DNA from 2 places in the Streptomyces sp. NPDC025638 genome. Region 2 is predicted to be linked to the other one. Evidence: riboswitches for the same ligand, from Rfam matches in the RefSeq annotation. Region 2 holds a riboswitch; the other holds the start of a gene.
What was found. Region 2 has a riboswitch for glycine ahead of gcvT (glycine cleavage system aminomethyltransferase GcvT). Riboswitches for the same ligand answer to the same signal wherever they lie in the genome.

Region 1: it holds a riboswitch for glycine, as region 2 does, so the genes downstream of both, gcvP (aminomethyl-transferring glycine dehydrogenase) here and gcvT (glycine cleavage system aminomethyltransferase GcvT) in region 2, are expected to answer to the same signal.

The regions. Positions count from the first base shown of each region.
Region 1 covers NZ_JBVHLX010000004.1:648,723-653,333, reverse strand. Annotated here, with positions in the region: gene ACZ4EG_RS13985 (DNA polymerase IV) at 1-1,122, shown strand, start outside; gene ACZ4EG_RS13980 (PRC-barrel domain-containing protein) at 1,234-1,605, opposite strand; glycine riboswitch at 1,720-1,815, shown strand; gene gcvP (aminomethyl-transferring glycine dehydrogenase) at 1,991-4,611, shown strand, end outside.
Region 2 covers NZ_JBVHLX010000021.1:59,432-64,042, forward strand. Annotated here, with positions in the region: gene glyA (serine hydroxymethyltransferase) at 1-1,155, opposite strand, end outside; gene gcvH (glycine cleavage system protein GcvH) at 1,170-1,547, opposite strand; gene gcvT (glycine cleavage system aminomethyltransferase GcvT) at 1,670-2,788, opposite strand; glycine riboswitch at 2,864-2,980, opposite strand; glycine riboswitch at 2,981-3,077, opposite strand; gene ACZ4EG_RS39015 (AAA family ATPase) at 3,254-3,922, shown strand; gene ACZ4EG_RS39020 (enhanced serine sensitivity protein SseB) at 3,989-4,611, shown strand, end outside.

The DNA of each region.
Region 1 (4,611 bases), on a different contig from region 2:
CTGCTGCGGGAGCTGTCCCCCCTGGTGGAGCCGCTGAGTCTGGACGAGGCGTTCATCGATCTGGAGGCCGGGGGAGCGGCCTGGGACGAGGAGTCCGCGCGGCTGGCCGGGGCCAAGCTGCGCACGGACATACGGGCCGTCACGGGGCTCACCGGGTCGGTGGGGCTCGCGGCATCGAAGATGCTCGCCAAGATCGCCTCCGAGCAGGCCAAGCCGGACGGGCTGGTGCTGATCGAACCGGGGACCGAGCGGGCGCTGCTGGGCCCCATGTCGGTGCGGACGCTGCCGGGGGTCGGCCCGGCGACGGGGGACCACCTCCGCAGAGCCGGGATCACCACGGTCGACGAGATCGCCGAGGCGGGTGAGGACGAGCTCGTACGGCTGCTGGGCAAGGCTCATGGGCACGGGCTGTACGCCATGGCGCTGGCGCACGACGAGCGGCCCGTGGTGGCCGAGCGGGAGACCAAGTCGGTCTCGGTCGAGGACACGTACGACGTGGACATCCACGACCGGCTCAGAGTGGGTCTTGAGGTGCAGCGGCTCGCCGAGCGGTGCGTGCGGCGGCTGCGCGGGGCCGGGCTGTCGGGGCGGACCATCGTGCTGAAGGTGCGGCGGTACGACTTCTCCACGCTCACCCGGTCCGAGACGCTCCGCGGGCCCACGAACGATCCGGCGGTGGTGCGGGAGGCCGCCGCGCGGCTCCTCGACTCGGTGGACACGACGGGCGGTGTACGGCTGCTCGGCGTGGGCGTCTCCGGGCTCGCCGACTACACACAGGAGGACCTCTTCGCGCAGGCGGCGGGCGAGCGGGCCGACGCGGCGCCGGAGGAGAGCGTGGGCGAGCCCGCGCCGGAAAGCCCGGCGCCCGTCGAGCGGCACTGGTCGCCCGGTCATGACGTGCGGCACACCGAGTACGGACACGGCTGGGTGCAGGGCAGCGGTCTTGGGCGGGTCACCGTGCGCTTCGAAACGCCGGACTCGGAGCCCGGGCGGGTGCGGACGTTCCGGGTCGACGACGCGGACCTGGAGCCGGCGGATCCGTTGCCGTTGGTCCAGGGAGTGGGGGAGGGAGAGCCGGAGCGGAGCACGGGCGAGCCTCGGGCCGCGACCACGCCGCTGTGAGGCGGCCGCCGGGACCCGGACGGGTTGCCGGAGCGTGGGACGGGCGCGGACAGGCCCGGAGGCTGCTCAGGCCCGCCGTGTCGCCTCCTCGGTCACCCCACTCGTTCGGCCTCAGTTCTCGTCCGTGCCTGCCAGGTTGCCGAAGTCGTGGTCGGGGAGGCGGGGCGGTGGGGCCACGTCCAGGCCGTAGTGGTGGTAGAGCTGGAGCTCCTGCTCCGGGGAGAGATGGCGGCCGACGCCGAAGTCGGGCGCGTCCTTGATGAGGGCTCGGTCGAACGGGACGTGGAGGGTGCCCTCGACCAGTTCACTGGGCTCCAGCGGCACGAAGGCGTCCCGCGAGAACAGGCCGGTGCGTATGGCCGCCCACTCCGGCACGCCGGTCGCGTCGTCGAGGTACACCTCGTCGATCGTGCCGATCTTGGTGCCATTGCGGTCGAACGCCTTGCGGCCGATCAGGTTGCGCGGATCGATGTCGGTCTGCACGGGCCCTCCACATGGTCGCAACTCATCCGTAAGCACTACAAAAGAGCACAATCAAGGAGGCGGCCACTCGAAGGCCCGGGCGTTGACCTCGCTGGTAGTCTTGCAAGCGGCTGCTGACCCCGTGCGGGAGAGTCCTCCGGACATCACCGGAGGCGCCGAAGGAGCAAATCCTCCCCGGAATCTCTCAGGCTCACGTACCGCACGGACGAGGTCACTCTGGAAAGCAGGGCGGGTGTCGACGGCTTCCGCTCTCACCGACGGTGAAAGCCGGTGCCTTCGGGCGACCCGGTGAAGCTCTCAGGTTGAGATGACAGAGGGGGAGGCCGTCGGGGTACCCGTGCCGGGGTGCCCCTCGAAGGTCGCGTCAGACCAGGAGGCCTCCGCAATGACCGCCCAGCGCATTCCGCTCACCGAGCTCGAACAGGGCATCCCCTTCGAACAGCGCCACATCGGGCCCGACCAGGAGGCGCGGGCCAAGATGCTCGCGCACGTCGGTTACGGCTCGCTCGACGAGCTCACCGCCGCCGCGGTGCCGGATGTGATCAAGAACGCCGACGCGCTCGACCTGCCGGGTGCCCGGACCGAGGCCGAGGTGCTCGCCGAGCTGCGCTCGCTCGCCGACCGCAACCAGGTGCTCGGCTCGATGATCGGACTCGGGTACTACGGGACCTTCACCCCGCCCGTCATCCTGCGCAACGTCATGGAGAACCCCGCCTGGTACACGGCCTACACGCCCTACCAGCCGGAGATCTCCCAGGGGCGCCTCGAGGCCCTGCTGAACTTCCAGACCATGGTCGCCGACCTCACCGGCCTGCCGACCTCCGGCGCCTCGCTCCTCGACGAGGGCACGGCCGCCGCCGAGGCGATGGCGCTGTCCCGGCGCATGGGCAAGAACAAGAAGGGCCTGTTCCTGGTCGACGCGGACGCGCTGCCGCAGACCATCGCCGTGATCGAGACGCGTGCCGAGCCGGCCGGTGTCGAAGTCGTGGTCGCCGACCTCAGCGACGGCATCCCGGCCGAGATCGCCGAGCGCGAGATCAACGGCGTGCTCGTCCAGTACCCGGGTGCCTCCGGTGCCGTACGGGACATCAAGCCGGTCATCGACCAGGCACACGAGCTCGGCGCGCTCGTCACCGTCGCCGCCGACCTGCTCGCCCTGACCCTGCTGGTCTCGCCGGGCGAGCTCGGCGCGGACATCGCCGTCGGTACGACCCAGCGCTTCGGCGTGCCGATGGGCTTCGGCGGACCGCACGCGGGCTACATGGCCGTGCGCGAGAAGTTCGCGCGCAGCCTGCCCGGGCGCCTCGTCGGCGTCTCCGTCGACGCCGACGGCCACAAGGCCTACCGGCTCGCCCTGCAGACCCGTGAGCAGCACATCCGCCGCGAGAAGGCGACCAGCAACATCTGCACCGCGCAGGTGCTGCTGGCGGTGATGGCGGGCATGTACGCCGTCTACCACGGGCCGGAGGGCCTCAAGGCCATCGCGCGCCGCACCCACCGCTACGCCACGATCCTCGCCGAGGGCCTCAAGGCCGGCGGTGTCGAGATCGTCCATGGCGCCTACTTCGACACGCTGACCGTCAAGGTCACCGGCCGCGCCGACGAGATCGTCGCCGCCGCCCGGGACAACGGCGTCAACCTCCACCGGGCCGACGCCGACCACGTCTTCATCGCCTGCGACGAGACCACCAACCGGGCCCAGCTGGCCGCCGTGTGGTCGGCGTTCGGCGTCGAGGGCGACATCGAGGCGCTGGACGCGGCGACGGCGGAGGCCCTGCCGGGCGCGCTGCTGCGCTCCGACGCCTACCTCACCCACCCGGTCTTCCGCGAGCACCGCTCCGAGACCGCGATGCTGCGCTACCTGCGCAAGCTGGCCGACCGCGACTACGCGCTCGACCGCGGCATGATCCCGCTCGGCTCCTGCACCATGAAGCTGAACGCGACCACCGAGATGGAGCCGGTCACCTGGCCCGAGTTCGGTCAGCTGCACCCCTTCGTACCGGCCGAGCAGGCCGAGGGGTTCCTCACGCTCATCCGTGAGCTGGAGGAGCGCCTCGCCGAGGTCACCGGCTACGACAAGGTCTCCCTGCAGCCCAACGCCGGCTCCCAGGGCGAGCTGGCCGGTCTGCTGGCCGTCCGCGGCTACCACCGTGCCAACGGCGACGAGCAGCGCACCATCTGTCTGATCCCGTCCTCCGCGCACGGCACCAACGCCGCGAGCGCCGTGATGGCCGGGATGAAGGTCGTCGTCGTGAAGACCGCCGAGGACGGCGAGATCGACGTCGAGGACCTGCGGGCCAAGATCGAGCAGCATCGCGACGAGCTCGCCGTGCTCATGATCACGTACCCGTCCACCCACGGTGTGTTCGAGGAGCACGTCGCCGACATCTGCGCCCAGGTGCACGAGGCGGGCGGCCAGGTCTACGTGGACGGCGCCAACCTCAACGCCCTGGTCGGTCTCGCCAAGCCCGGCCACTTCGGCGGTGACGTCTCCCACCTCAACCTGCACAAGACCTTCTGCATCCCGCACGGCGGCGGTGGTCCCGGCGTCGGCCCCGTGGGCGTACGGGCGCACCTTGCGCCGTACCTGCCGAACCACCCGATGCAGCCCGCGGCCGGCCCGGAGACGGGCGTCGGACCGATCTCGGCGGCGCCGTGGGGTTCCGCCGGCATCCTGCCGATCTCGTGGGCCTACGTCCGGCTCATGGGCGGCGAGGGGCTCAAGCGGGCCACGCAGGTGGCCGTGCTGAGCGCCAACTACGTCGCCAAGCGTCTGGAGCCGCACTACCCGGTGCTCTACACCGGCCCCGGCGGCCTGGTCGCGCACGAGTGCATCATCGACCTGCGTCCGCTGACCAAGGCGACCGGCGTGAGCGTCGACGACGTCGCCAAGCGGCTGATCGACTACGGCTTCCACGCGCCGACGATGTCGTTCCCGGTGGCCGGCACGCTGATGATCGAGCCGACCGAGTCCGAGGACCTGGCCGAGCTGGACCGGTTCTGCGA
Region 2 (4,611 bases):
CGCGACCTCGGCGAAGTCCTCGGCCGCGAAGCCGCGGGTCGCCAGGGCCGGCGTACCGATCCGCAGACCGGAGGTCACCATGGGCGGACGCGGGTCGTTCGGGACCGCGTTCCGGTTGACCGTGATGCCGACCTCGTGGAGGCGGTCCTCGGCCTGCTGACCGTCCAGCTCGGACTCGCGCAGGTCGACCAGGATCAGATGCACATCGGTGCCGCCGGTCAGGACGTTGACCCCGGCCTCGCGGGCGTCGGCCGCGGTGAGCCGCTCGGCGAGGATCCGTGCGCCCTCGACCGTACGGCGCTGGCGCTCCTTGAAGTCCTCCGAGGCGGCGACCTTGAAGGAGACCGCCTTGGCCGCGATCACGTGCTCCAGAGGACCGCCCTGGAAGCCCGGGAAGACGGAGGAGTTCAGCTTCTTCGCGAAGTCCTTCTTGGCGAGGATGATGCCGCCGCGCGGGCCGCCCAGCGTCTTGTGGGTGGTGGAGGTGACGACATCGGCGTACTCGACCGGGTTCGGGTGCAGACCCGCGGCGACCAGACCGGCGAAGTGCGCCATGTCGACCCACAGATACGCCTCGACCTCGTCGGCGATCCGGCGGAACTCGGCGAAGTCCAGCTGCCGCGGGTACGCCGACCAGCCCGCGATGATCACCTTCGGGCGGTGCTCCTTGGCGAGCCGCTCGACCTCGGCCATGTCGACCAGGCCGGCCTCGTCCACGTGGTAGGCGACCACGTCGAACTGCTTGCCGGAGAAGTTCAGCCGCATACCGTGGGTCAGATGACCGCCGTGCGCCAGGTCCAGACCGAGGATGGTGTCGCCGGGCCGGGCCAGCGCGAAGAGCGCGGCCTGGTTGGCCGAGGCGCCCGAGTGCGGCTGCACATTGGCGTACTCGGCGCCGAACAGCTCCTTGACCCGGTCGATGGCGATCTGCTCGGCGACGTCGACGTGCTCGCAGCCGCCGTAGTAGCGGCGGCCCGGGTAGCCCTCGGCGTACTTGTTGGTGAGGACCGAGCCCTGGGCCTCCATGACCGCGACCGGAGCGAAGTTCTCCGAGGCGATCATCTCCAGGGTGGACTGCTGGCGCAGCAGCTCGGCGTCGACCGCGGCGGCCACGTCCGGGTCGAGTTCGTGCAGGGGCGTGTTCAGGACGGACATACGTCTACGACTCCTCAGCCGGCGGTGTGGGCCACGTACTCGTCGGCGGAGAGCAGGTCGGCCGGCTCGTCCGTGACGCGTACCTTGAACAGCCAGCCGCCCTCGAAGGGGGCCGAGTTCACCAGGGAGGGGTCGTTGACGACGTCCTCGTTGACCTCCGTGACCTCACCCGTGACCGGCGAGTACAGGTCGGAGACAGACTTCGTGGACTCCAGCTCGCCGCAGGACTCGCCCGCGGTCACCGTGGAGCCGACCTCGGGGAGCTGGGCGTAGACGACATCGCCGAGCGCGTTGGCCGCGAACTCGGTGATACCGACCGTCGAGACGCCGTCCTCGGCGCCCGACAGCCACTCGTGCTCCTTGCTGTAGCGCAGCTGCTGGGGGTTGCTCATGGCCTGAATTCTCCTGTACGCGGGGATGTGCTGATGACTGGGGGAGTACTGAAACCGCAGGTGAGCGGGGTGATGTGCCCGGCATCACAAGCAGGCGGGGCGAGGGCCCCGGTGATCAGTCTCTACTTCTGGCGCCTGTAGAAGGGCAGTGCCACGACCTCGTACGGTTCGTGGCTGCCGCGGATGTCCACGCCGACGCCTGCCGTGCCGGGCGCGGAGTGCGCCGCGTCGACGTAGGCCATCGCGACGGGCTTGCCCAGCGTGGGGGAGGGGGCACCCGAGGTGACCTCGCCGATCACCGCGCCGCCGGCGACGACCGCGTACCCCGCGCGGGGGACCCGGCGTCCCTCGGCGACCAGGCCGACCAGGACGCGCGGCGGGTTCTGCTCGGCGCGGGCGGCGGCCTCGGTGAGCGCCTCGCGCCCCACGAAGTCGCCCTCCTTCTCGAACTTCACCACCCGGCCGAGTCCGGCGTCGAAGGGCGTGAGGGAGGTCGTCAGCTCGTGCCCGTACAGCGGCATGCCCGCCTCCAGGCGGAGCGTGTCACGGCAGGACAGGCCACAGGGGACCAGACCGACGCCCTCGCCGGCCTTGGTCAGTGCCTGCCACAGCTCGACGGCGTGCTCCGGCTTCACGAACAGCTCGAAGCCGTCCTCGCCGGTGTAGCCGGTACGGGCGATCAGCGCGGGGACACCGGCGACGGTGCCGGGCAGGCCCGCGTAGTACTTCAGGCCGTCCAGGTCGGCATCGGTCAGCGACTTCAGGATGCCGGGGGACTCGGGGCCCTGGACGGCGATCAGCGCGTAGGCGTCGCGATCGTCGCGGACCTCGGCGTCGAAGCCGGGCGAACGTTCCAGCAGTGCGTCCAGGACCACCTGGGCGTTGGAGGCGTTGGCCACGACCATGTACTCGGTCTCGCCCAGCCGGTAGACGATCAGGTCGTCCAGGATGCCGCCGTCGGCCTGGCAGATCATGGTGTAGCGGGCGCGGCCCACCCCGACGGAGGCGATGTTGCCGACGAGCGCGAAGTTCAGGAACTTGGCCGCCTCCGCGCCGGTCACCGTGATCTCGCCCATGTGCGAGAGGTCGAAGAGTCCGGCCTTCGTGCGCACGGCGATGTGCTCGTCGCGCTCGGAGCCGTAACGCAGCGGCATGTCCCAGCCGGCGAAGTCGGTCATGGTCGCACCGAGCGAGCGATGCAGCGCATCGAGCGCGGTATGACGGAGTTCGGTACTGCTCATCGGTCGGTTGTCTCCCAAGGCGATGGGGGTCCCCCCGCGCGAGCCGAATTCGAGCGTGGGGGAGGGCGAGGTCGTTCCTCCCCATCTGTCATCGGAACCTGAGAGGTTCGCCATGACCACCCCTGTCCGGGACGACCACGGCTTGCACCTTGGGTGGGGCCACCGTCACGGCGGCCCGCTTTTCAGATGTGCCTCGCCCGCGCGGTAACGGTGCCTGAGAGATTCAAGGGAGGGACTTGCTCCTTCGGCGCCCCGGCAGTGCTGCCGAGGACTCTCCCGCGCGGATTCAAACGGCCGGTATGCAGTTGGCGGCCACATCATTGCACGCCTCGCCCGCGCGCGGCAGGTCGGCTTCTGTAACCGGGCTGTGGCAGTACGCGCACGAAAACGCGAGACACCAGGCATTACCTTCTCTTTACACTCGACGGGCAGGGGATCTCCGAGCCCAAGGGGAGGACGATCACGGTGAACAGGACCACGGCGTACGCCACGACCACGGGCATGGCCCTGCCGAAGCGGCCCACCGCCTCGGCCCGCGGACGCTGCGACGAGCGCCCGGCACCGGTCGTCCGCGATCTGCGCGACCGCGCCGGCCACAGCCCGCACGGCCTGCTCTTCGGCCCCGGCGACCTGGTCGTGATCACCGGCCTGCCGGGCAGCGGCAAGTCCACCCTGATGAGGCGTGCGGTCCGGGGCGCGCGCATCGACTCCCAGGACACCCGTGACCGCTGGGACGCCCGCATGCCCCGCCTGCTGCCGTACGCGGTCTACCGCCCCCTGGTCCGCCTCGCCCATTACGCCGGGCTGCGCCGCGCCCTGCGCTCGGGCGAGGGGGTCGTCGTGCACGACTGCGGTGCCCAGACATGGGTGCGCGAATGGCTGGCCCGCGAGGCCCGCCGCCGTGGCGGCACCCTGCACCTGCTGCTGCTCGACGTCACCGCGGACACCGCACTGGAGGGCCAGCGCGAGCGCGGCCGCGGTGTCTCCCGCTACGCCTTCCTGCGCCACCGCAGGGCCGCCGCCCGCCTCCTGCGCACGGTGGAGCGGGGCGAGCTGCCCCCGGGCTGCGGCTCGGCGGTGCTGCTGGACCGGGCCGCGGCGGACGTCCTGCACCGGATCGGCTTCGCGCGGTGAAACCGGGTCACCGGTACCCGCTAGCCTTTCCAGCCATACCAGTGGTTCCCAGCAGGCGGTAGGCAGATGGACTTCCCGGCGGACTTCCCCACGGACTTCCCGGCACAGGCGCACCCCCATCCGCACGGCGGATGGCCCGGCAACGAGCTGGAGGAGGTGCTGTCGGCGTCCCTCGGCGTGCCGTCGGCCGGCGCCCGGATCGTCGAGGTCCTGAGCCGCAGCTTCGTATGGATCCCGCTGCCCAACGGCGGCGGCCCGAACAGCGGTCCCCTGGACCTGCCCACGATGGAGATCGAGGGCCAGGTGTACGTCCCGGTGTTCAGCTCCGAGGAGCAGTTCCGCCAGGTCGTCGGCTCCCACATGTCGTACACCATCGCCCCCGCCGTGGAGTTCGTCCGCGGTCTGCCCCCGCAGGTCGGCCTCGCGATCAACCCGGACGGCGTGGTCGGCGTCCCGCTTCCGCCGGAGGCGGTCGCCGAGCTGTGCCGGGCGGGGCGCACCGAACTCGACGGCCCCTCGACCGGCGGCCGCGTCCGCCTCTTCGAACCCGACTGGCAGGACGACCCGGTCGACTTCCTCGCCGCGGCCTCGGCGGAGTTCGCCGGGACGGGCGTGGTCGCCACGGCCCGCCGCTGCCTGGCCGCGATCGAGACCGCGGACCCGGTGATGTTCGTGGGCGTCGAACTGTC